Regions from separate parts of the Pantoea brenneri genome, predicted to be linked through region 1. Evidence: predicted binding sites of a transcription regulator. Region 1 holds the regulator's gene; each other region holds the start of a gene.
The links. Region 1 encodes LexA, which represses DNA repair genes until DNA is damaged. Its sites were predicted from a motif close to TNCTGTATGTACATACAGNA; they were not measured.

Region 1 (7,778 bases):
CGTTATTGCTGTGAATTCAAAGGAAACAGTCGCTTAATTCAAAGGATTGGATGTTTTCCAATCAATAAAACTTTATTTTTGTTCAAAATACCCGGTAATAAATAAAATAATACCAGACATTTCTTAAGTCTTGCTGAACATTACTTCTTAACTCAGTGAGATGCAAAGCAAAAGCGCTGAAAAGGCCACCTTAACCGGTCGGCGAGTGGATCTGATTGGGTGCCGATAGCGGCCTCTCCTGATGCTCACACAGCGTTTTTAATCGACCACCGGCCAGAATTTGCTGTTTTATCAGGCAAAAACCAACCTCTGCGCCGCGAAAATTTGTGTGATAAAATAACATCACTTATCCAGCGGAGAGTTTCCATGTCAAACATGACGTCACAGCAAATAATGACCCAGGCGGAAAAACTGTGCCTGCAGCGCGGCGTGCGTCTGACATCGCAGCGGGCTGAAGTGTTGCGATTAATGGCTGAGCAGCCAGGATCGATCAGCGCTTATGATCTGCTGGATCAACTCAGGGTTAGCGAACCCCAGGCCAAGCCTCCTACGGTCTATCGGGCGCTGGACTTCCTGCTGGAACAGGGCTTTATCCACCGGGTGGAGTCCAATAATAGCTACGTAATGTGTCACCATTTCGAGGCACCGGCACACACCTCGGTCATGCTGGTGTGTGATCGCTGTGCGGCGGTAACCGAAAAGCAGGCGCAGGGAGTAGAGAAGATTATCGCCACACTGGCTGGTGAGGCACAGTTTGCCCTGCGTCATAGCGTGATTGAAGCGCATGGATTATGTGAGAATTGTGTCGAAGTCGAAGCCTGCACCCATCATGAAAGTTGTCAGCACGATCATCAAAGTGAGGGTAAAAAGCGGGGAAAACGCGGGTAATGTGCACATCCTTGTGCGGTTGCCGGTATGAGCGTACCGGCGGGTAGGAGCTTTATCCGTAAATCTTTGTGATTACCAACGGTAATCTTTGTTCTGACCTTCCCAGTCCGTTACTTCACGCTCTGCATCTTCTTTCGCATAGCCGTAACGTTCCTGAATTTTTCCGACCAGCTGATCGCGTTTGCCTTCGATAACCTGCATATCATCGTCGGTCAGCTTGCCCCATTTCTCTTTTACTGTGCCTTTGAACTGCTTCCAGTTGCCGCTCGCTTGATCTTTATTCATGGCAGACCTCTATGTCATCCTTTGGTTACATCATTTATCTTGAAAGAAAACAAAATGACGATATAAAGCGCTGATTCACTGCGCTGCTTACGGTTAATTGTAGTAGAAGATTTTAGGTTTGCCGGAACAATACAGAATAATCTGTAGCCGGAGGACATCAGATGCCAGCTATCAGGCGTTAAACCAGCTGTTCTGCTGCCAGTGTTTACGCCAGATCAGCCACAGCGACAGGCCACGCAGCGCCAGGAAAACGGTGACCGCCAGCCACAAGCCGTGGTTGCCCAGCTGCGGGACGCTAAGCAAGGTCAGGAAGTAACCAAGTGCCGCCACCATCATGCTGTTACGCATCTCCCGGCCGCGGGTTGCACCGATGAACATGCCATCCAGCAGATAGCACCAGACGCCCGCCAGCGGCAGGATCACCTGCCATATCAGATAGCGATCGGCCGCCTGTTGCAGCTGTTCAATCGAGGTCAGCAGCGCCACGATATGCGAGCCGAAACACGCATAAATTACTGAGAACATCAGAGCCACCACCAGCGCCTGTCGGCAGGCAGAATCCCAGACGCGCAGCAGCCTGCTGCCATCTTTCGCGCCATGCGCCTCACCGGCGAAGGCTTCGACTGCGTAGGCAAAACCATCCAGCGCATAGGCGGTAAAGGTGATAAACATCAGCAGCACGGCGTTCACCGCCACCACCTGCGGACCGATACGTGCGCCCAGCACGGTCAGCGAGGCAAAACAGAGCTGCAGCATTAACGAACGCAGCATAATGTCGCGATTAAGACGCAGTAGCCGCTGAATATCGCCGCGCCAGCTCTGCTTCAGCATTGCGGTGGTGATGCCACGTAGTTTCAATACCCGCCAGACCATCACTGCCCCGACGACCAGCGTTATATACTCCGCCAGCGCGGTCGCGGTTGCCGCGCCTGCCACTCCCCAGTGCAGCCCCATCACCAGCCACAGATCGAGCACAATATTGACCAGATTGCCGATCACCAGCAGGATGACCGGCGCACGCGCGTACTGCACGCCCAGCAGCCAGCCAAGGATCACCAGATTTGCCAGGGTGGCGGGCGCACTTAACCAGCGGATCTGAATAAACAGTGCCGCCTGTTGCAAAACTTTGGGATCGCCGCCAATCAGATCGGCCGCCAGCGTAGTAATCGGCGAGCGCAGGCAGATGAACAGCACGCCAGCCAGCAGCGCAATAATTAAAGGCTGGGTCAGCGCACGTGCCAGCGCCATTTTATCGCCGGCACCAAAAGCCTGCGCCGTCAGGCCGGTAGTACTCATCCGAAGGAACAGCAGCAGCATGAAGAGGAAACTGGTGACTGTCGTGCCGACCGCAACCCCGCCCAGATAGACCGGGCTGTCGAGGTGACCAATGACAGCAGTATCGACCACCCCCAGTAAGGGAACGGTGATGTTAGAAAGGATCATCGGCAGCGCCAGCCGCCAGAGGTTTTTGTCGGTAGCCGTTAAAAAACGCATTCGCAGTTCCGTGCTCGGTGTCGCTGCAGAGAGGGGAGCAGCAGCGACAAAATTAGGGCAGACAGAATAGCATCAGACGCTACGAATGCGCGGTTATGTCAGACTCAGAGCCATTCGCCGTTGCGAACCACACCGACCGCCAGACCTTCTACCGTCAGCGACTGGGCGCGCGTATCGACAATGATCGGCTCAAAATCACTGTTTTCAGGCAGCAAATGCACAATAGCACCCTGCTTCTTCCAGCGTTTAACCGTCACTTCATCATCAATACGGGCCACAACAACCTGGCCGTTGCGTACGTCCTGGGTTTTATGTACCGCGAGCAGGTCGCCATCCATAATCCCGATATCTTTCATCGACATTCCACTGACGCGCAGCAGAAAATCGGCAGAAGGTTTGAACAGGCCCGGATCCACTTTGTAATGGGTTTCGATGTGCTCCTGCGCCATGATCGGCTCACCGGCAGCAACCCGGCCAATCAGCGGCAGACCTTCAGATGCTTCTTCTTCCATCAACAGGCGAATACCGCGAGAGGCGCCAGAGACAATCTCAATCACCCCTTTGCGTGCCAGTGCCTTCAGATGCTCTTCTGCCGCGTTCGGCGAGCGGAAACCCAGCTGCGCGGCAATTTCTGCACGCGTAGGCGGCATGCCCGTTTGAGTAATATGGTCGCGAATCAGGTCATAGACCTGCTGCTGCCTGCTGGTTAATGCTTTCATCCCGCCCCCTGGTTGTTTATACAGTCGCTGTGAGTATATACAGGTATTGGTGAAATGGAAACCGATTCTCAGGCAAAACGCGCCATCTGGCGCGTTGTGGAAGGCTTATCGCAAATGCGACCAAAGCAGCGCGATCCAGACAAACAGTGCCAGTAAGATGCTGATCAGCACCGCCGCCGAGCCCATATCCTTTGCCCGTCCGGCTAAAGGGTGGCGCTCCTGGCCAATACGATCCACTACCGCCTCGATGGCGCTGTTGAGGATTTCAACAATGACCACCAGCACCACTGCCCCGATCATCAGGATGCGAGAGACAATATCGACATCCAGCCAGCAGGCCACAATAATGGCCACCAGCGCGGCCAGCGCCTCCTGGCGGAAAGCCGCTTCGTGTTGCCAGGCGGCACGCAGGCCCTGCCATGAGTAACCTGCGGCTTTTACTATTCTTACAAGACCCGTGGCATTATTTGCCATATAAGTGGAACCCTTTCATCGGATTGACGTCAATGTCTGGGCTGCGTGCAAATGGCACCACCACAGATCTTCGCTGCGCTTTCTGGTATGCTTGCGGCGCTTTGCTAACAAGAGGCTTCATGTTGTCTATGTCAGGTTGGCGTAAACTTTATTACAAATTACTGAATTTACCACTGTCGTTTTTGGTAAAGAGTAAGGCCATTCCGGCCGATCCCGTTTCTGAACATGGTCTGGACCCGACCCGGCCCATTATGTACGTTTTGCCTTACGATTCGAAGGCTGACTTACTGACTTTACGCGCGCAGTGCCTGCGGCATCATCTGCCCGACCCGCTTTCTCCGCTGGAGATTGATGGTTCGCTGCTGCCGCGCCACGTTTTTATCCACGATGGCCCGCGTGTGTTCCCCTATTTTGTGCCCAGCGTCGAATCGGTGAAGATTTTTCACGATTATCTGGACCTGCATCGCAATAACCCCAAGCTGGATATCCAGATGCTGCCGGTGACGGTGATGTTTGGCCGGGCGCCTGGTCGTGAGGTTCAGGGCGAAGATACGCCGCACCTGCGGGTGCTGAACGGCGTGCAGAAATTCTTTGCGGTGATCTGGCATGGACGCGACAGTTTTGTCCGTTTCTCGCCGACCGTTTCGCTGCGCCGCATGGCAACCGAACACGGCACCGACCAATCAATCGCCCAGAAACTGGCCCGGGTGGCGCGCATTCATTTCGCCCGCCAGCGGCTGGCGGCGGTTGGCCCACGCTTACCGGCACGTCAGGATCTGTTTAATCGTCTGCTGCAATCGAAAGCGATTGAAAAAGCGGTTGAAGATGAAGCGCGCAGCAAAAAAATCTCCCATGAAAAAGCGCAGCAAAATGCGGTTGAGATGATGGAAGAGATCGCGGCAAACTTCTCCTATGAAGCGATTCGCGTCACCGACCGCGTCATGGGCTGGCTCTGGAGCCGGCTCTATCAGGGCATCAATGTTAATGGCGGCGAAAAAGTCCGTCAGCTGGCGCAGGATGGCCATGAAATCGTCTATGTGCCGTGCCATCGCAGCCACATGGATTACCTGCTGCTCTCTTACGTGCTTTATCATCAGGGACTGGTGCCGCCGCACATTGCCGCCGGTATCAACCTCAACTTCTGGCCAGCCGGACCGATTTTCCGTCGTCTGGGCGCGTTCTTTATCCGTCGTACCTTCAAAGGCAACAAGCTGTATGCCACGGTGTTCCGTGAATATCTTGGCGAACTGTTCACCCGCGGTTACTCGGTTGAATACTTTGTCGAAGGGGGACGTTCACGCACCGGTCGCCTGCTCGATCCGAAAACCGGCACCTTAGCCATGACCCTGCAGGCGATGCTGCGCGGGGGGAATCGCCCGATCACCCTGGTGCCGATTTACATTGGCTACGAACATGTCATGGAAGTGGGTACTTACGCCAAAGAGCTACGCGGCGCGGCGAAAGAGAAAGAGGGCTTCATGCAGATGGTGCATGGCTTACGTAAGCTGCGCAACCTCGGCCAGGGCTACGTTAACTTTGGCGAACCACTGCCGCTGGTTAACTATCTCAACAAGCGCGTGCCGGAATGGCGTGAGTCGATCGATCCTATCGAACCGCAGCGTCCAAGCTGGTTAACGCCCACCGTGAATGACATCGCGGCGAGCTTAATGGTACGCATCAATGAAGCGGGCGCGGCCAACGCCATGAACCTGTGCGTCACCGCGCTGCTCGCCTCACGTCAGCGCTCACTAACCCGCGAACAGCTGATTGAGCAGCTTGAGTGCTATACCCAGCTGCTGCGTAACGTGCCTTATTCAGCCAACGCCACGGTGCCCGATCTCTCGGCAGAGGCGCTGCTGGATCATGCAATGGGCATGAATAAGTTTGAGAGCGAGAAAGACAGCATTGGCGACATCATCATCCTGCCACGTGAGCAGGCGGTGCTGATGACCTATTATCGCAACAACATTCACCACATGCTGGTGATGCCGTCGCTGATTGCCGCTATTGTGCAGCAGCATCAGACCATGAGCGAAGCCGAGTTGTTGCGCCAGGTGAGTCTGATCTACCCGATGCTGAAGAGCGAACTGTTCCTGCGCTGGCAGACCGATGAGCTGCCGCAACTGCTGACCGAACTCTGTCAGGAGCTGGCGCGTCAGGGACTGATTACGCTTGAGGCTGGTCAGCTGCGCTTTACGGCGGCGCGCTACCGTACGCTGCAACTGCTGGCGGCCGGGGTGCGAGAAACGCTTCAGCGTTATGCCATCACCTTCTCTATTCTTAGCGCCAAGCCAGCCATTAACCGCGGGACGCTGGAAAAAGAGAGCCGCACACTGGCACAACGTCTGTCAGTGCTGCACGGTATCAACGCGCCGGAGTTCTTCGATAAAGCCGTCTTCACCTCACTGGTGCTGACGCTGCGTGATGAAGGGTATATCAGCGACAGCGGTGATGCGGATGTCGCGCAGACCCTGGCGACCTGGCACATTCTGGCCGATCTGGTCACCAGCGATGTACGCATGACCATCGAAAGCGCCGTGGCCCACGACTAAATGCCCTGCGCAGTAAAAAGGCGACCCCGAAAGGTCGCCTTTTTTGTGCCTGAATGATGTTGCAGCCTAATCCTTTCCTGCCTGACTCGTTGCCTAATCCTTTCCTGCCTGACTCGTGGCCTGATCCTCTGCTGCCTGACTCGTTGCCTGACTGCGCGCCAGGTACCGTTGCGCTGAATCGCGTCGGGACTTAGCCCGCCTGCAACCCGCCCGGCCTGTCGATCACCACGATCACAACAGCTGGGTAAACGGCGGGGTGTTCATCAGCACACCGAGGAACAGCACCAATCCGACATAGTTGTTGTTGAGGAAGGCTTTAAAGCAGGCAGGGCGTTCACGCTGGGCGATCAGCGTTTGCTGGTAAATAAACAGGCCAGCTGCCAGCAGTAGCGTCCCGTAAAACGCCACGTTGAGCTGCAGCAACATGCCAACCCATGCCATCAGCAGCAGCGTTGCCAGTTGCAGCAGGCCGATTATCAGCTTGTCGAAACGGCCAAACAGAATCGCGGTCGACTTAACGCCAATCTTCAGGTCATCGTCGCGATCCACCATCGCGTACTGGGTGTCATAAGCCACCGTCCAGCAAATGTTGGCGCAGAATACCAGCCAGCAGACCAGAGGTAAGGACTCACTAACTGCCGCCCAGGCCATCGGAATCGCCCAGCCAAACGCGGCCCCCAGCACCACCTGCGGCAGATGGGTATAGCGCTTCATAAACGGATAAACCCAGGCGAGCGCCAGACCGACGACCGAAAGCAATATCGTCATCAGATTCATGGTCAGCACCAGCGCAAACGCCACCAGCGCCAGCCCGGCAAATAACAGTTTGGCTTCTCTGGCACTGACCGCGCCGCTGGCTAAGGGCCGATGCTTTGTCCGCTCAACATGCCCATCCACCTTACGGTCAGCAAAGTCGTTAATGACACAGCCGGCTGCACGCATCACGAAAACGCCGGCAACAAACACCAGCAGCACCGGAAGCGGCGGGATCGCCATATCAGCCAGCCACAAGGCCCACAGGGTGGGCCACATCAGCAACAGGGTGCCGATCGGCTTATCAATGCGCATCAGACGGCTGTAGGCCTGCCATTTATTGATGTGTAAGCTCTTTTCCACCACAGATTTCCTCAGGCCAGATCGCGATAAAGCGGCGAAGCCGGTAAAAACAGTTCCGTCAGCAACAGCGGTTTGCCGGACAGCCGCAGACGTGAGCGGCGTCCCCACAGCGCTTCAACCTTGCCCGGTTCGATAAAATCACGGGTCAGGGTTGAAGAGGAGAACAGATAACGCCCCAGCGGGCGCGTGCCCAGCTGTTGAAGCATCGCCTCAGGACCATTCAGGGTACTTTCCGGCACCAGCGTGCGAC
Region 2 (7,778 bases), on a different contig from region 1:
TTCAGGCGTAACCAGAGGATCGGCTGGGTCATAAAACTGCGCAGCGAGAGCACCAGTGTGCCGCCGTTAGCGCGATGGATCAGGCCCGGCTCAAGCTGAATGCGATCTTTATGCTGACGCACGCAGCCAAACAGCTGTTCGGTCTCAATCCAGTCGGCGAAGTGAATACCGCCCTGACTGGTGAAAGGACGTTGCGGGTCAGAAGGGGGCTGCAGCGTGACGTTGTCGGCCATGATATGGTAATCACCACCATACAGCGTAGTGGTTTCCTCCATGACCCGTTGAGCCGCCTGGGCTATCTGCGCCAGGTAGTCGCGATTTTCCTGGCTGCGAACCAGCAGTAACGGGAATCCCTGCGTCTGGTGGTGTAAATGCGCCAGTGCATTCAGCAATCGGGGCTGTACCGTTGCCAGAGCATCGGTTTCTTCATCAGCAATTCGGGAGAAAACGGATTGGTATTGTGCGCTATCCGGCTGTAAGGTTTGCCACGTAAGTTGGGTGCTGGTCAAAATAATCGCATTTGTCTGATTTAAGAAAAGCGAGATTATACAGGATTCACCCTTGTTAAGCACTGCAGACTTCCTGTTGAAGATGTGACGTTGACAGCATGTTTTTCGTTGCTGCATCCGGGAAAAAAGCTGTTATTCTTAGCTCGTTACGTGATCACGATGAGATTCCGATGAAATACCAGCAACTCGAAAATCTTGAAAGTGGATGGAAATGGAAATACCTGGTGAAAAAACATCGGGAAGGTGAACTGATCACGCGTCACCTTGAATTAAGTGCGGCGCAGGCGGCAGTCGATAAGCTGCTGGCGATGGAAAATAATCCGGTTACGGTCAACGAATGGATTGCTGAGCATATTCATGCCGACCTGGATAATCGGCTTAAGCAGACCATTCGTGCGCGGCGCAAACGTCACTTCAATGCTGAGCATCAGCATACGCGGAAGAAGTCGATTGACCTTGAGTATCTGGTCTGGCAACGGCTGGCAGGACTGGCGCAACGGCGTAACAGTACCTTGTCTGAGACGGTAGTGCAGTTGATTGAAGATGCCGAACGCAAAGAGAAGTATGCCAATCAGATGTCGAGTCTCAGAGAAGATCTGCAGGCGATTCTCGGTAAGTCTGGCTCAGAAAAAGAGTAACTACACCCGTATAGTCTGGCAACTTTGCCGACAGACTGGCATAAAAAAACCCCGCCTTAGCGGGGTTTTTTATTACGTGTAAACTTAAGCCTGTGGCTGAGTTACAACGTCTTTGATGCCTTTAACGTCGATTTCTACACGACGGTCCGGCGCCAGGCAGTCGATCAGGGCATTGCGGCCTTTCACGCTGTCACAGGTGTTGCCGGTAACTGGGTTAGATTCACCCATGCCACGTGCAGAGATCTTGTTAGAAGGGATACCTTTAGATACCAGGTAATCTACTACTGACTGAGCACGTTTCTCAGACAGTTTCTGGTTGTACTGCTCTGAACCGATGCGATCGGTGAAGCCCAGTACGACAACGGAACCATCTTTAGGATCCATTGAGCTCAGCTGGCTGTACAGCTGATCCAGAGCCTGCTGACCTTCTGGCTTCAGGGTAGCTTTGTTGAAGGTGAACAGAACGTCAGACTTCAGAGTGAAACGCTTGGTTTCAACAACTGGTGCTGGCGCTGGAGCCGGAGCTGGTGCTGGAGCAGCTTCATCCTGACCGAAGCGGTATGAAACGCCTACGCTCAGCATGCCGTTGTCTGGACGGGTACCAACGGTCTGTGCATCACCAATGTTGTTAACCCACTGGTAATCCAGACGGGTAGCCCAGTTTTTGGTCAGCGCATACTCAACACCAACTGCTGCCAGTGGAGAAACACCGGTGTCGTGGTCGCTGATGCGGCCATTAACAGGATTAGTCTGCGTTGAGTCTGCACGCCATACCATGCCGCCCAGACGAGTATACACGTCCAGATCGTCATAAATTGGGTAGCTCAGTTTAGCAGCCAGCTGAATGCCTTGTGCTTTGAACGCGCCGTTAGTCACGTTGCCTTTATTAGGCATGCGACCCAGCCAGTCATAGCCCAGCTCGAAGCCCAGGTATGGATTTGCCTGGTAACCAACGAATGCACCTGCACCCAGCTGGCTTTCGTGAGTTGGACCGTCATTGTTTTGGTAACCGTTACCGTAGTAACCAGTGTCGTGGTACTGAGACCAGCCCAGTTTAGCACCGGTGTACCAGGTGTCATCTTTCGGAGCGGCCTGCGCTACGGTAGCGAAGCCAGCCAGTGCCACTGCAATTGCGATAGCTGTCTTTTTCATTTTGCGCCTCGTTATCATCCAAATAGGCAATGAGCAAAAAGGTTGCTCTTGGTTTAATCCTTCGCCGGGTCAAAACGCTCGCTTATGACTCTACCGCAAAAAAACGGAGGTTATTGAGCACCCTGGCGAGATAAAGTCTACAACGAGATTGGAAACTTACAAGTATGATGTGAGGCGCTTCTGTAAAAAAACAGAGATTTATACACAAATTCTAACAATTAGCCTGGTATTATCGTCGCGGATCAATAGCCAAAAAACCTGCTAAACCATTGTCAACGCTCGAACTAACAGAATCAGTGGTTTAGCGACGACAGATAAGAAATATAGCTTGAGAAAGTTCCGACTTTTACTTAATGAAACAAATCCGACTGAATTTTTAGCGCATTTTGTGGTCCGAGAGGCGCTTCGGGTGTTCCACTCGACCGCAAAATCAATCCCAGGGCATCGCCTTCGGCCGCTGCATTTTCCAGTTGACGTCGTTCATCTTCATCCAGTTCGTACGGAATCCATGCCAGAACGACACTGTAATTTCCGGTACGCAGCGCTTTTATCATCGCCTCAACTGCGTTCATACGCTCAGAATCGGCAATATGCATGCTCTTATCCAGCGGCAAGCCGGACTGCTGTAACCAGGCACGGTTCAGCTTATGCGCAGGGGTTAACCACAGTTGCCAGCGCGACTGCTGACTCAGCTGCTGCAACAGCGGCAACAGTAACATCTGCATCATTCCGGGCTGCTCACTATAGCGTAACTCAGTAATCCAGCCATGCTGAGAAGCGGATACGGAAGAGGACGCGTAATGATGAGCATAGCGTGCATTGTTCGGATGTTGTGTTCGCATAAGTTAATCACTCAGCAGTGGACTGTATGAATATACAGTACTGGCGTTACGCATAAAGATCAACCCAAATTTCTGATAACGCCTCGCAAAAACGTCACAAGGTTAGCGGAACCGCTATTAATTCATTGAACCGGATAAGGCTTTTTCCTATCTTCTAATTATCTGAAACCAAACATAATTTCAGATATTTCTATAACACGGAGGTGATGTGATGAAAAAGTTAAATCCGATCATTGAACGTTCCAGAGCGCAGCTGGCCCCGCTGGGCTCGATCGAGTCGCGAACCCAGTTTGGTGGCTATGCGCTGGCTGTCGAACGGGTAGTTTTTGCTTTGGTAAATAATGACGCACTCTATCTGCGCGCCAGCGAGCCACTGCGTGAATACATCGCACAGCGTCCACTCGAGCCATTAATCTTTCGTAAGCGTGGCGTACTGGTCAGCCTTAACTACTATCGGGTTGATGACGCTTTATGGCATGCGCCAGCGCATCTGCTGACGTTAACCGCTGCGTCACTGGAGACCGCAAGGGAAGAGCAGCAGCGTAAGCAGTTATCACTGCGCTTAAAAGATCTGCCTAATCTCAGTGTGCGTATGGAGATGATGTTACATGAGGCGGGTATTCTGAACGTGCAGCATCTGTATGAGATCGGCGCTAAGCAATGCTGGCTGAAGCTGAAAGCGGTAAACCAGCATGTCGGGCTACAGACGCTGCTGGCGCTGGAGGGGGCGATATCGGGCCATCACTATGCCGCCCTGCCACAGGCGGTCAGGGCGGAACTCAATGCCTGGTTTCAGCGCACCGTACTGATGACGCTGAATCCCAAAGGCGGCGTAAACTAATCGGCGTTAAGCGTGCGGCGCAGGCGAGCGACTTCAGGCATCAGCGCCACCAGCAAGCCGAGTTGCTGCAATACCAGTGGCGCACGTGTATCCGCATCGGCGGCCAGCTGGCTGATCCGCTGAGCCAGTTGATGACGCATCGTCTCAGCCTGTTGATCGCTGACGACATCCGTTTGCAGCACATCCTCAACATAACAGACCGTATCATCCAGCAGTTTGAGCAGTTCCGGTTCGCTAATTTTATCGCGATGCGCACCCAGTGCAGAGATATAGCTCAGGAAAGAGTGATTTGAGCACAGCAACTGAAAAGCGGAATCACGCATTGTCTGGCTGGTACGGCTTTCACTGCTCATGTTGGAGACCACCGACGCCAGTTCGGCATCGGCATTATGCGCATCCCGCCGGGCGATGCGATAAGCCAGGCGGTTATCTTTGCCCTGATGGTATTGCTCCATAATCGCATCCAGATAGCGGCAGTTGGCCTGTAAGGTGCGTTCTGCTACCGCCGGTAGCTGACGGAAGCGCCAGTCTGGCCAGATAAAGGCGACGGCCAGCCAGGCCAGACCGCAGCCCAAAAGCGTATCGACCACCCGCGGTAAAGCCACCTCAAATCCTTCGCCGAGCAGGTTAAAACAGAGCAGCACCAGCAGCGTGATAAACAGCGTGGCCTGCGCATACTGCACCTGTCGGAAGGCGAAAAACAGCACCCCGCTGATCACGATTAGAATCAGTTGCCCTTCGACCGAGGGCACCAGCCAGAGCACCGGCAGACCAATAGCGATCCCGGCCAGCGTCCCGCCAATACGCAGCGCCAGCCGCCGCTGTGTCGCATTATAGTTGGGCTGGCAGACAAACAGACTGGTCAGCAGTATCCAGTAGCCTCGCTCCAGGCCGGTGATCTGAATGAAGCCGTAACCGATACACAGCACCACCGACATCCGCACCGCGTGGCGGAACAGCGCCGAAGCGGGGGTAAGGTGGCGACTGAAGCGCAGCCTGATATCGCTCCAGCCGCTCAAACCTTCGCGTGACAGCAGATTGTCGCTGTGCTGCGGATCGTCGCCTGCCAGCGTCTGCTCCGATTCGATAGAGGCCAGCTGGGCGTCAATCGCCTGCAGGTTGCGCAGCAGCCAGTAAAGCGCACGGGTATGGGTGGCCTCTGGCTCACGCTGCTCAAGGCGTTCTATGGCTTTTTGCAGCCGTTCAAATGCCCGCTCAAACCGGCTGTCGTGCACCCAGCGTTCACGCATTAAAATAGAGTGCGCCAGCTGCCGACAGGCCTGGGCCTGCATATTGAGTAAACGCTGGAAGCGGAACAGGATCTCGTTATAGCGCCAGTCACCACGCAGCAGGTGATATTGCAGATGAGAAGAGCTGGCACGTTCATGGATATCCTGCGCCACAAAGTAGTAGTGCAGACTGCGCCGGGTACCACGTGAACCGCGATCGCCACGCAACCGGCTCTGCAGAGTGGTCTTGGTCAGATTGAGCTGGGCGACGAGCTGGCTGTTGACCATCGCGGCATCAATAAAGGTCGCATCATCCTGTTCGCCAGCATCCGGATCGAACAGATTGGCTTTGGCATCCAGATAACGCGCCAGCTGGGAAAAACTGCCCGCCAGTTGTTCCTGAACCGGCCGAACCGGAAACATCAGGTGACCGAGCAGGGTCAGCAGGTTGTACCAGAGCGCGCCCACCAGCAACAGAATCGGCTGCATATACCACTGGCTGAACAACCCGATGCCGAGCATGGTATAGACCGCAATCAGCAAGGCACCAAAGGCAATGGTGGCGTAGCGCTGACCGAGCGCCCCCAGCAGAATGAAGCCCCAGGTGGAGATCGCCAGTCCGGCAATAAACGCCAGCGGGTAGGGAAACAGCAGTTCAACCGACACCGAAGCGATACAGAAGCAGAGCAGGGTGATCAGCAGATTCTTTAGCCGCCCGGCTAGCCGATCGTCAAGATCCGCCAGCGCCGCGGCCACCACGCCCAGCGTCAGCGGGATGGTCCACTCAATCTGGTGCAGCCACCAGGGAATGGCGGCACACCCGCTCAGCGCAAACAGAATGCGCAGCAGGTAGCGCCAGGTACTGTTAAACAGATACTGCCGCCAGCCGGGCAGGCTTTTCGACATCATACTAATAGCGACGGGCATTGGCTTCGCGCGCGGCACGCGCCTCTTCCACCGATACGACGCGGCGTCCTACCGGCCACAGCGCAATCGCGGCAATTTTGAAGTTAGCGATACCGACCGGAATGCCGATGATGCTGATGCACTGCACAATGCCGACCGAAATGTGCGACAGGCAGAGCCACCAGCCAAAGAAGATCAGCCAGAAGATATTCAGGAAGGTTCCGCCGGTGTTCATGATGTGACTCCGGTTTTCCGGGCGCAGCACGTCGACATGCACCGCTTCATTGCCAAATGGCAACAGCGACAGTTTGGTAATTTCCCAGCAGGAGCGGGTCAGCGGCAGGGTAAAAATCAGCACAATGCTGATTAAGGTGGCAAACAGCCAGCTCAGGGTGGTGAAAAAGCCACCCAGAACGAAATTAAGAACGTTTAAGACGGTGCGCATGACATTTTTTTCCTTTTGCATTCCGCAAGATGTGACGCCAAGTTTAGCCTGTTTTAAGGCTGGAGCGCCAAGGGTCTGACAGGTAAACTCCCCCTAATCCTATTCTCTGTCGTTGGTGTCGGCGTGGAACTGAAAGCAACCTCCATGGGCAAACGGCTTGCCCAGCATCCTTATAATCGGGTCCGTCTGATGGCGGCTGGCGTGGAAGTCAGCGGCGATAAGCATGAGTACCTGATCCCTTTTAACCAGCTGCTGGATATCACCTGCAAGCGCGGGCTGGTGTGGGGTGAACTGGAATTTTTACTGGCTGACGAAAAAGTGGTCCGGCTGCACGGGACGGAATGGCAGGAAACGCAGCGTTTTCATCACTATCTGCTGCAATCCTGGCAGCAGTGGAGCCTGGAGATGAGCGAGGTGTGCAGTGAGGTTCTGCAAGCGCTGCGTAGCGCGATTGAAGCGTTTAGCACCCAGGATCGCTGGCTCAATCGCAGTGAGCTGCAGGATTTAAAAGCGCAGATCGTGAAACAGTTCGATGCCTTACCCTTGCCGCTGACCCGCCTCAATGAGTTTGCCACCTGTCGTGATGACCTGGAATTTTGCCAGCGCTGGCTGGAGCAGGGCGAGACGGCACTGCGTCAGCGTAACCGTGACTGGACCGCCTCCATGCTGACGCGTTACCACGATTTCTTTGCCAGCGTAGAAACGACGCCGCTGAATACCGCCCAGAGTGAAGCCGTGGTGAACGGTGAGGCTTCGTTGCTGGTGCTGGCGGGTGCCGGTAGCGGTAAGACCTCGGTGCTGGTGGCGCGGGCAGGCTGGCTGATGCAGCGCAGGCTGGCCAGCGCCGATCAAATCCTGCTGCTGGCCTTTGGCCGACAGGCTGCGGAGGAGATGAACGATCGGATCCAGTCCCGACTGGGTGCCAGCGAGATTCAGGCGCGTACCTTTCATTCGCTGGCGCTGCACATTATTCGCGAAGGCAGTAATAAGCAGCCGGCGATCAGTAAACTGGAGAGCGATACCGAGGCTCGCCGCGCCTTACTGATTCAGCACTGGCGTCAGCAGTGCAGTGAGAAGAAAGCGCAGGCCAACGGCTGGCGGCAATGGCTGCGTGATGAGCTGGAGTGGGAGTTGCCGGACGGCGCGTTCTGGCAGGATGACCGGCTGGCTAACCGGCTGGCAACGCGACTGGAGCGCTGGCTGAGCCTGATGCGGA
Region 3 (7,778 bases), on a different contig from region 1:
AAGCCGTGGCGAAGCAACTGGGTCATACGCTGCATAATTGCATCGCCTTTGGCGACGGCATGAATGATGTCGAGATGCTGAGCATGGCGGGTAAAGGATTCATCATGCACAACGCGCACCAGCGGTTGAAAGACCGGTTGCCTGAACTGGAAGTGATCGGGTCCAACGCCGACGATGCGGTGCCGCAGACGCTGCGTGACCTCTATCTTTCCTGACAGAACAGCGCAAAAAAGGGCCGATTAACCGGCCCTTTTTTATTGCCGTCAGGCCAGTTTTTGCTTGTGTTTATGCTCGCTAACCATGGTGAGTAACAACAGGATCACCGCCAGTACACAGCCAGCAATCATCACCAGGAAGCCGCCGTCCCAGCCAAAGTAGTCGACGGTGTAGCCGACAATGGCGCTGGCCGCGACGGAACCGCCCAGATAACCAAACAGACCGGTAAAGCCCGCAGCGGTGCCGGCGGCCTTCTTCGGTGCCAGTTCCAGCGCGTGCAGACCAATCAGCATCACCGGCCCGTAAATCAGGAAGCCAATCACGATCATACAGGCCATATCAACGCCGGGGTTGCCCGCCGGGTTCAGCCAGTAAATCACGGTGGCGATGGTGACCAGCGTCATAAAGAACACCCCGGTCGCACCCCGATTACCCCGGAACACTTTGTCCGACATCCAGCCACACAACAGCGTTCCCGGAATGCCGGCATACTCATACAGGAAGTAGGCCCAGGAGGACTTATCCAGCGTGAAGTGCTTCACCTCTTTCAGGTAGGTCGGTGACCAGTCCAGAATGCCGTAGCGCAGCAGGTAGACAAACACGTTTGCCAGGGCGATGTACCACAGCAGTTTATTGGGCAGTACATATTTCATGAAGATCTGCTTAGCCGTCAGCTCTTCTTCATGGCTGGCATCGTAATCCGGCGGATAGTCGTTTTTGTACTCTTCAATCGGCGGCAGACCACAGGACTGCGGCGTGTCGCGCATCAGGGCAAAGGCGATGAACGCCACCAGGATGGCACCAAAAGCGGGCATGTAGAGCGCCGCTTTCCAGTCGTTGAACCACGCCATACCGAGCAGAAACAGCAGTGGCGGCAGGCCGCCGCCAACGTTATGGGCGCAGTTCCACACTGAGACAATGCTGCCGCGCTCCTTCTGTGACCACCAGTGCACCATGGTCCGTCCGCACGGTGGCCAGCCCATTCCCTGGAACCAGCCACAGATAAACAGCAGGACGAACATCACCATGATGCTGGAAGTGGCCCACGGCACAAATCCCATAAACAGCATCACCGCAGCAGCCAGGATCAGCCCGGCCGGTAAAAAGACGCGCGGATTTGAGCGATCGGACACCGAGCCCATGATGAATTTGGAGAAGCCGTAGGCGATGGAAATGCCTGACAGGGCGAAACCGAGGTCGCCACGTGAAAAGCCTTGCTCCACCAGATACGGCATGGCGAGCGCAAAGTTTTTTCTGACCAGGTAGTAGGCGGCGTAGCCGAAAAAGATCCCGATGAAAATTTGCCAGCGCAGGCGACGGTAGAGCGGATCAACGCGATCCGCTGCCACCTGCGGCTGACGTGGTGCAGGTTTAAAAATACTCAGCATCAGTGAGGCCCTCCAGGGCACTTTATGGTTTTTACATTCCCAGTGGTTGGGTCAAAAAAAAACAAAGGGAAAATGGCGGCGTGATGTTCCATTTCGCGCAAAGAATAAAATTAGTGACGCGGCGTTACTGTGATGTGTGACACATTTGTTACAGTTTTATTACACTTAAGAGCGAAAGTGATCATCAGATGGTTTATTTCGCGCATTTTGCGCCGCAGGCAGGCGTGAAAAGAGAAGGTGATGCTAACCAGCCGTAACAAAGCTCTTGCCGGTTGTATTTGTTTGCCTGGTAAATAACCAGATGTAAACCAGATAGTGCAGCCGCCTGACAGCACATTGTTTACACTGTCGCTCTGTTAATTTCGGGGCCGTTACTGTGTTCTTATTGATTATTACCACCATTCTGTGGGCTTTTTCGTTTAGCCTGATTGGCGAATATCTTGCCGGTCAGGTGGACAGCTGGTTTTCCGTGCTGATGCGACTGGCGCTGGCCGCGCTAGTCTTTTTGCCGTTCCTGCGCTGGCGCGGCTATCGTCCCTCAACGCTGCTGCTCTATATGCTGGTGGGGATGTTGCAATTAGGGGTGATGTACCTGCTGAGTTTCGAAGCCTACCTCTATCTCAGCGTGTCAGAGTTCCTGCTGTTTACCGTGATGACGCCGCTCTATGTCACCCTGATTTATGATCTGATCAGCCGCCGTCCGCTGCGGGTCGGCTATATCTTCAGCGCCTTGCTGGCGGTAGCGGGTGCGGCCATCATTCGCTACGACAAAGTCAGCGATAACTTCTGGACCGGCCTGTTGCTGGTGCAGCTGGCAAACATCTGCTTTGCTGCCGGTATGGTGGGCTATAAGCGCCTGCAGGAAACCCGTCCGATGCCGCAGCACACCGCCTTCTCCTGGTTCTATCTGGGGGCGGTGGTGATCGCGGTAATCGCCTGGTTTGCCTGGGGCAATCCGCAGAAATTACCCACCACCTCACTGCAGTGGGGCATTCTGGTGTGGCTGGGCGTGGCCGCTTCAGGGCTGGGCTACTTTATGTGGAACTATGGCGCGACCCAGGTTGATGCCGGCACGCTTGGCATCATGAACAACATGCACGTGCCTGCCGGTCTGCTGGTTAATCTGGCTATCTGGCAGGAGAAACCGCACTGGCCGAGCTTCATTGCCGGAGCGCTGGTGATCCTCGCCTCGCTGTGGGTGCATAAGCGCTGGGTGGTGGGGCGCGGTGACCGATCATAAACAGGGCTGTTGCATGGGTGCGGCCTCCCGGGCTGGCGCGTCCGATCGCGAAGGAATCTCACATCCCTGTGGATCGTCCGGGCCAGGGATGGCGAGGCCGTGCTGCATGGATGCAGGCTTTCTTTGCGATCAGGTGCGCCACTTCTGACCACGCAGGTACCCGACGCGATCGGCAACAGAAGTTAAGCAGGTTTTTCACTCTTAGGACGCTGAATCATCGCCAGCCCCTTCAGGAAGTTGCGCAGAATCTGATCACCGCATTCGCGATAGTTCTTATGGTCAGGCTTGCGGAAAATCGCACCAATCTCAGCCTGCGAAACGGTAAAGTTCACGCGTTTCAGTACCTCAGGAATATCGGTGGTTTTCAGATCAAAGGCGATGCGCAACTTCTTCATAAAGATGTTGTTATTCATCTTGCGCTCAATGGACGGGGCGGGCATCTCTTCGCTTTTTCCGCGACGGTAAAAAATCAGGCCGTTGAGGAAGTAGCCCATCAGCACATCGGGGCAGGGACGGAACGCCGCATCTTCATCTTTTTTCAGCCACGCCTGAATATCCGTCTGTGGGACTTCACACTGCGCCAGCGCAAAAATTTCCACCATTTTGGCATCGCTCAGATCGAGCATGTAGCGCACGCTGCGCAGAATATCGTTGTTAGTCATGGTGAGATCTTCTCATGGTCAGTCGACAGGCTGCGCATTATAGGGGATTTTGCCCACCTCCGCGCAGGTTTGTACCCTCCGACTTAACGCTGCAATATCGCACCGGGCTGTAGCGCATCGCGGACAAAAGGCAGATGTTCACAGGCATGCTGGCGGGCAAAGCGGATAAAGGCTTCCAGCACCGGCTGACGCTGCTCGCCATCGCGCACCGCGGCATAAAGACGGCTCCACAGCCCGTCACCCAGCGTTTTGGTTACCACCAGTCCCTGCTTCTCAAAACTCTCTACCACCCAGTGCGGCAGCGCGGCAATTCCCATGCGGGCCGAGACCATCTGGATCATCAGCAGGGTGTTATCTACGTTTTTCAGCGCCGGGCTGACGCCGGCCGGTTGCAGAAAGTGACGCCAGATATCAAGGCGCTGACGCTGCACCGGATAGATCATCAGCACCTCGTCGGCCAGATCCTCAGGGGCAATATGTTCAACCTGCGCCAGCGGATGATCCGGTGCCAGCACCAGTCGCACTTCAAAATCAAACATCGGCGAATAGAACAGCCCGGAGCGCGCCAGGATGTCGGAGGTCAGCACCACATCCAGCTCGCCCTGCTGCAGCGCAGGCTGAGGATCAAAGGTGACGCCTGATTTGAAATCCATCACCACCTGCGGCCAGCTCTGACGGAAATTATCCAGTGCCGGCGTCAGCCACTGGATGCAGCTGTGGCACTCAATCGCCACCCTGAGAGTGGTCTGCTGCGGCTCATGACAGGCCTGCAACGCTTGCTGGATCTGCGGCAGCACCTGTTCGGCCAACTGCAGCAGGATGTCGCCCTGTGGCGTGAAGCGCAGCGGCTGACTTTTACGCACGAACAGGCGGAATCCCAGCCGCTGTTCCAGATCGCTGAACTGGTGGGACAACGCCGATTGCGTCTGATGAAGCTGGGATGCCGCCGCCGCCAGCGAACCCGTATTACGCAGAGCCTGAAGCGTCCGCAGGTGCTTGAGTTCGATCATGAGAGTCCTTCACATCGAAAGTGAACATATTGCGCTTGAGGAACATACAGTACCCGCAGATTATAGCGGTGTAAACATCTGGACGGCTAAACATCTTTGGCTGTCAGCCAAAGTGAAAGATTATCTGGAGAACAGCGAATGACAATCCTTAACCATACCCTTGGTTTTCCGCGTGTCGGCCTGCGCCGTGAACTGAAAAAAGCCCAGGAGAGCTACTGGGCCGGTGACTGCAGCCAGCAGGAATTACTGGCGGTGGGCCGTGAGTTGCGTGCACGTCACTGGCAACAACAAAAAGAGGCCGGGGTCGATCTGCTGCCGGTGGGTGACTTTGCCTGGTACGATCATGTGCTGACCACCAGCCTGATGCTGGGCAACGTGCCGGCACGTCATCAGAATAAAGAGGGTTCGGTTGATCTGGATACGCTGTTCCGTCTGGGCCGAGGCCGCGCGCCGACCGGCGAACCTGCGGCGGCGGCGGAAATGACCAAGTGGTTTAACACCAACTATCACTACATAGTGCCAGAATTTACGCCGGGCCAGACCTTCCGGCTGGCCTGGACTCAGTTGCTGGATGAAGTCGACGAGGCGCTGGCACTGGGCCACAACATCAAGCCGGTGCTGCTGGGGCCGGTGACTTATCTGTGGCTGGGTAAGGTCAAAGGGGAAGCGTTTGATCGTCTGTCGCTGCTGAAAGCGATCCTGCCGGTTTACCAGCAGGTGCTGGCCGAGCTGGCAAAACGCGATATCGAATGGGTGCAGATTGATGAACCTGCGCTGGCGCTGGAGCTGCCGCAGGCGTGGCGTGAGGCGTTTAAGCCCGCCTACGATGCGTTGCAGGGACAAAGTAAACTGCTGCTCACCACCTATTTCGACAGTATCGGTCAGAACATTGAGGTGATTCGCCAGCTGCCGGTGCAGGGGCTGCATGTCGATCTGGTGCATGGCCGGGATGATATTCAGCAACTGAATCAGCAATTGCCCGCCAGCTGGCTGCTGTCGCTGGGGGTGATCAACGGGCGTAACGTCTGGCGCGCCGATCTGAGCCGCTGGTTTGAGCGCCTGCAGCCGCTGGTCGCTCAGCGCGCGCAGCTGTGGATCGGCTCCTCCTGCTCGCTGCTGCACAGCCCTATCGATCTGAGCGTTGAGACCCGGCTGGATGAGGAAGTGAAAAGCTGGTTCGCCTTCGCGCTGCAGAAATGCACCGAACTTTCGCTGCTGACCGAGGCGCTCAACCACAACGATGCCGCGTCACTGGCGGCCTGGAGCGCGCCGGTTCGCGCCCGTGCTCACTCCAGCCGCGTACATAACGCCGCGGTCGCTCAGCGCCTGCTGGCTATCACGCCGCAGGACAGCGAACGACACAGCCGCTACAGCGAGCGGGCTAAGGCACAGCGTCAGCGCTTTAATCTGCCCGCCTGGCCGACCACCACGATTGGCTCTTTCCCACAAACCCCGGAAATTCGCGGTCTGCGCCTCGATTTCAAACAGGGTCGCCTCGACAGCAATCATTACCGTACCGGCATCGCTGAACATATCAAACAGGCGATTACTGAGCAGGAGCGGCTGGGGCTGGATGTGCTGGTGCACGGCGAAGCGGAACGTAACGACATGGTTGAATATTTCGGCGAGCATCTGGATGGATTCGTCTTCACCCAGAACGGCTGGGTACAGAGCTATGGCTCACGCTGCGTGAAACCACCGGTGATTATCGGCGACATCAGCCGGCCGGAAGCGATCACCGTTGAGTGGGCGAAGTATGCCCAGTCGCTAACGGACAAACCGGTGAAAGGGATGCTGACCGGTCCGGTGACCATTCTCTGCTGGTCATTCCCGCGTGAAGATGTGTCACGTGAAACCATCGCAAAACAGATTGCGCTGGCGCTGCGTGATGAAGTGGCCGATCTGGAAAAAGCCGGTATTGGCATTATCCAGATTGATGAACCCGCGCTGCGCGAAGGGCTGCCGCTGCATCAGTCCGACTGGGCTGCCTATCTGAACTGGGCGGTCGATGCTTTCCGCCTGAATGCCGCTGTGGCGCAGGATGACACCCAGATCCACACCCATATGTGTTACTGCGAGTTTAACGACATCATGGATTCCATCGCTGCGCTGGATGCCGATGTGATTACCATCGAAACCTCGCGCTCTGACATGGAGTTGCTGGCGTCGTTTGAACACTTTGACTATCCGAATGAGATTGGCCCAGGCGTCTACGACATTCACTCGCCTAATGTACCGGACGTCGAATGGATTGAAGCGCTGTTGCTGAAAGCGGCGAAGCGTATTCCGCCGCAACGGCTGTGGGTAAATCCGGACTGCGGGCTGAAAACGCGTGGCTGGACCGAAACGCGGCAGGCGCTGGCTAACATGGTCACTGCGGCAAAAAACCTGCGGGCTAAAACGGCGTAAACGGGCGTCCGGCAGGGAATGAGAAATAATCGGGGCGCGCAGGCGCCCCTTTTTTCGCTTACTGTGAAGCTACGCCATACTGCCTGAACCAGGCCAGCATCCGCGCCCAGCCATCGCTGGCCGATTCGGCATGATAGCTCGGACGGTAGTCAGCATTAAACGCATGTCCGGCTTCGGGATAGACGATGATTTCCGCGGTGGCATTGGCGGCGTGCAGCGCCTGACGCATCTGCTCAACGCTCTCCAGCGGAATTCCGTCATCCTGACCGCCGTATAAGCCTAATACCGGGGCGCTGAGATCGACGGCGACATCAATAGGGTGCTTTTGCTGCTTCATGGTCCGATCGCCGGTCAGCCGTCCATACCAGGCGACGGCGGCACGCAGCTGTGGATTGTGCGCCGCATAGAGCCAGCTAATGCGGCCGCCCCAGCAGAAACCGGTAATGCCCATCCGCCGGATATCACCGCCGTTACGCGCTGCCCAGTTGGCGGCATGATCAAGGTCGGACAGCACCTGGCTGTCGGGCACCTTACTCACCAGCTCGCTGAATAGCGTCGGAATATCCTGGTAATCGTTGGGATCGCCTTCACGGAAGTAGAGTTCCGGGGCGATGGCCAGATAGCCTTCCAGCGCCAGCCGGCGGCAGATATCACGGATGTGCTCATGCACCCCGAAAATTTCCTGTACCACCAGCACCACTGGCAGCGGACCCTCTGCGGATTTTGGTCGGGCAAAAAACGCGGGCATATTTTCGCCCTGGCTTGGCACTGAGGTCTCACCCGACTGAATCGCCGGGCTGTCGGTAATAATGGTGGTGGAAGCGGTCGGCTGAACGGCAGGCGCAAAGGTCCC

Region 2: the regulator LexA is predicted to act here: its motif matches at 3,162-3,181, upstream of sulA (SOS-induced cell division inhibitor SulA).
Region 3: the regulator LexA is predicted to act here: its motif matches at 4,549-4,568, upstream of metR (HTH-type transcriptional regulator MetR).

The regions. Positions count from the first base shown of each region.
Region 1 covers NZ_JBCGBG010000003.1:29,745-37,522, reverse strand. The annotation lists gene zur (zinc uptake transcriptional repressor Zur) at 367-888, shown strand; gene AABB92_RS13780 (CsbD family protein) at 961-1,173, opposite strand; gene dinF (MATE family efflux transporter DinF) at 1,345-2,667, opposite strand; gene lexA (transcriptional repressor LexA) at 2,772-3,386, opposite strand; gene AABB92_RS13765 (diacylglycerol kinase) at 3,492-3,860, opposite strand; gene plsB (glycerol-3-phosphate 1-O-acyltransferase PlsB) at 3,989-6,412, shown strand; gene ubiA (4-hydroxybenzoate octaprenyltransferase) at 6,644-7,528, opposite strand; gene ubiC (chorismate lyase) at 7,540-7,778, opposite strand, start outside.
Region 2 covers NZ_JBCGBG010000001.1:1,654,962-1,662,739, reverse strand. The annotation lists gene AABB92_RS07835 (AAA family ATPase) at 1-626, opposite strand, end outside; gene matP (macrodomain Ter protein MatP) at 680-1,147, shown strand; gene ompA (porin OmpA) at 1,232-2,299, opposite strand; gene sulA (SOS-induced cell division inhibitor SulA) at 2,650-3,141, opposite strand; gene AABB92_RS07815 (TfoX/Sxy family DNA transformation protein) at 3,353-3,982, shown strand; gene yccS (YccS family putative transporter) at 3,979-6,138, opposite strand; gene AABB92_RS07805 (YccF domain-containing protein) at 6,122-6,562, opposite strand; gene helD (DNA helicase IV) at 6,686-7,778, shown strand, end outside.
Region 3 covers NZ_JBCGBG010000006.1:21,466-29,243, reverse strand. The annotation lists gene yigL (sugar/pyridoxal phosphate phosphatase YigL) at 1-215, shown strand, start outside; gene glpT (glycerol-3-phosphate transporter) at 264-1,604, opposite strand; gene AABB92_RS18590 (carboxylate/amino acid/amine transporter) at 1,981-2,844, shown strand; gene AABB92_RS18585 (YehS family protein) at 3,027-3,506, opposite strand; gene metR (HTH-type transcriptional regulator MetR) at 3,590-4,516, opposite strand; gene metE (5-methyltetrahydropteroyltriglutamate--homocysteine S-methyltransferase) at 4,655-6,925, shown strand; gene AABB92_RS18570 (dienelactone hydrolase family protein) at 6,984-7,778, opposite strand, start outside.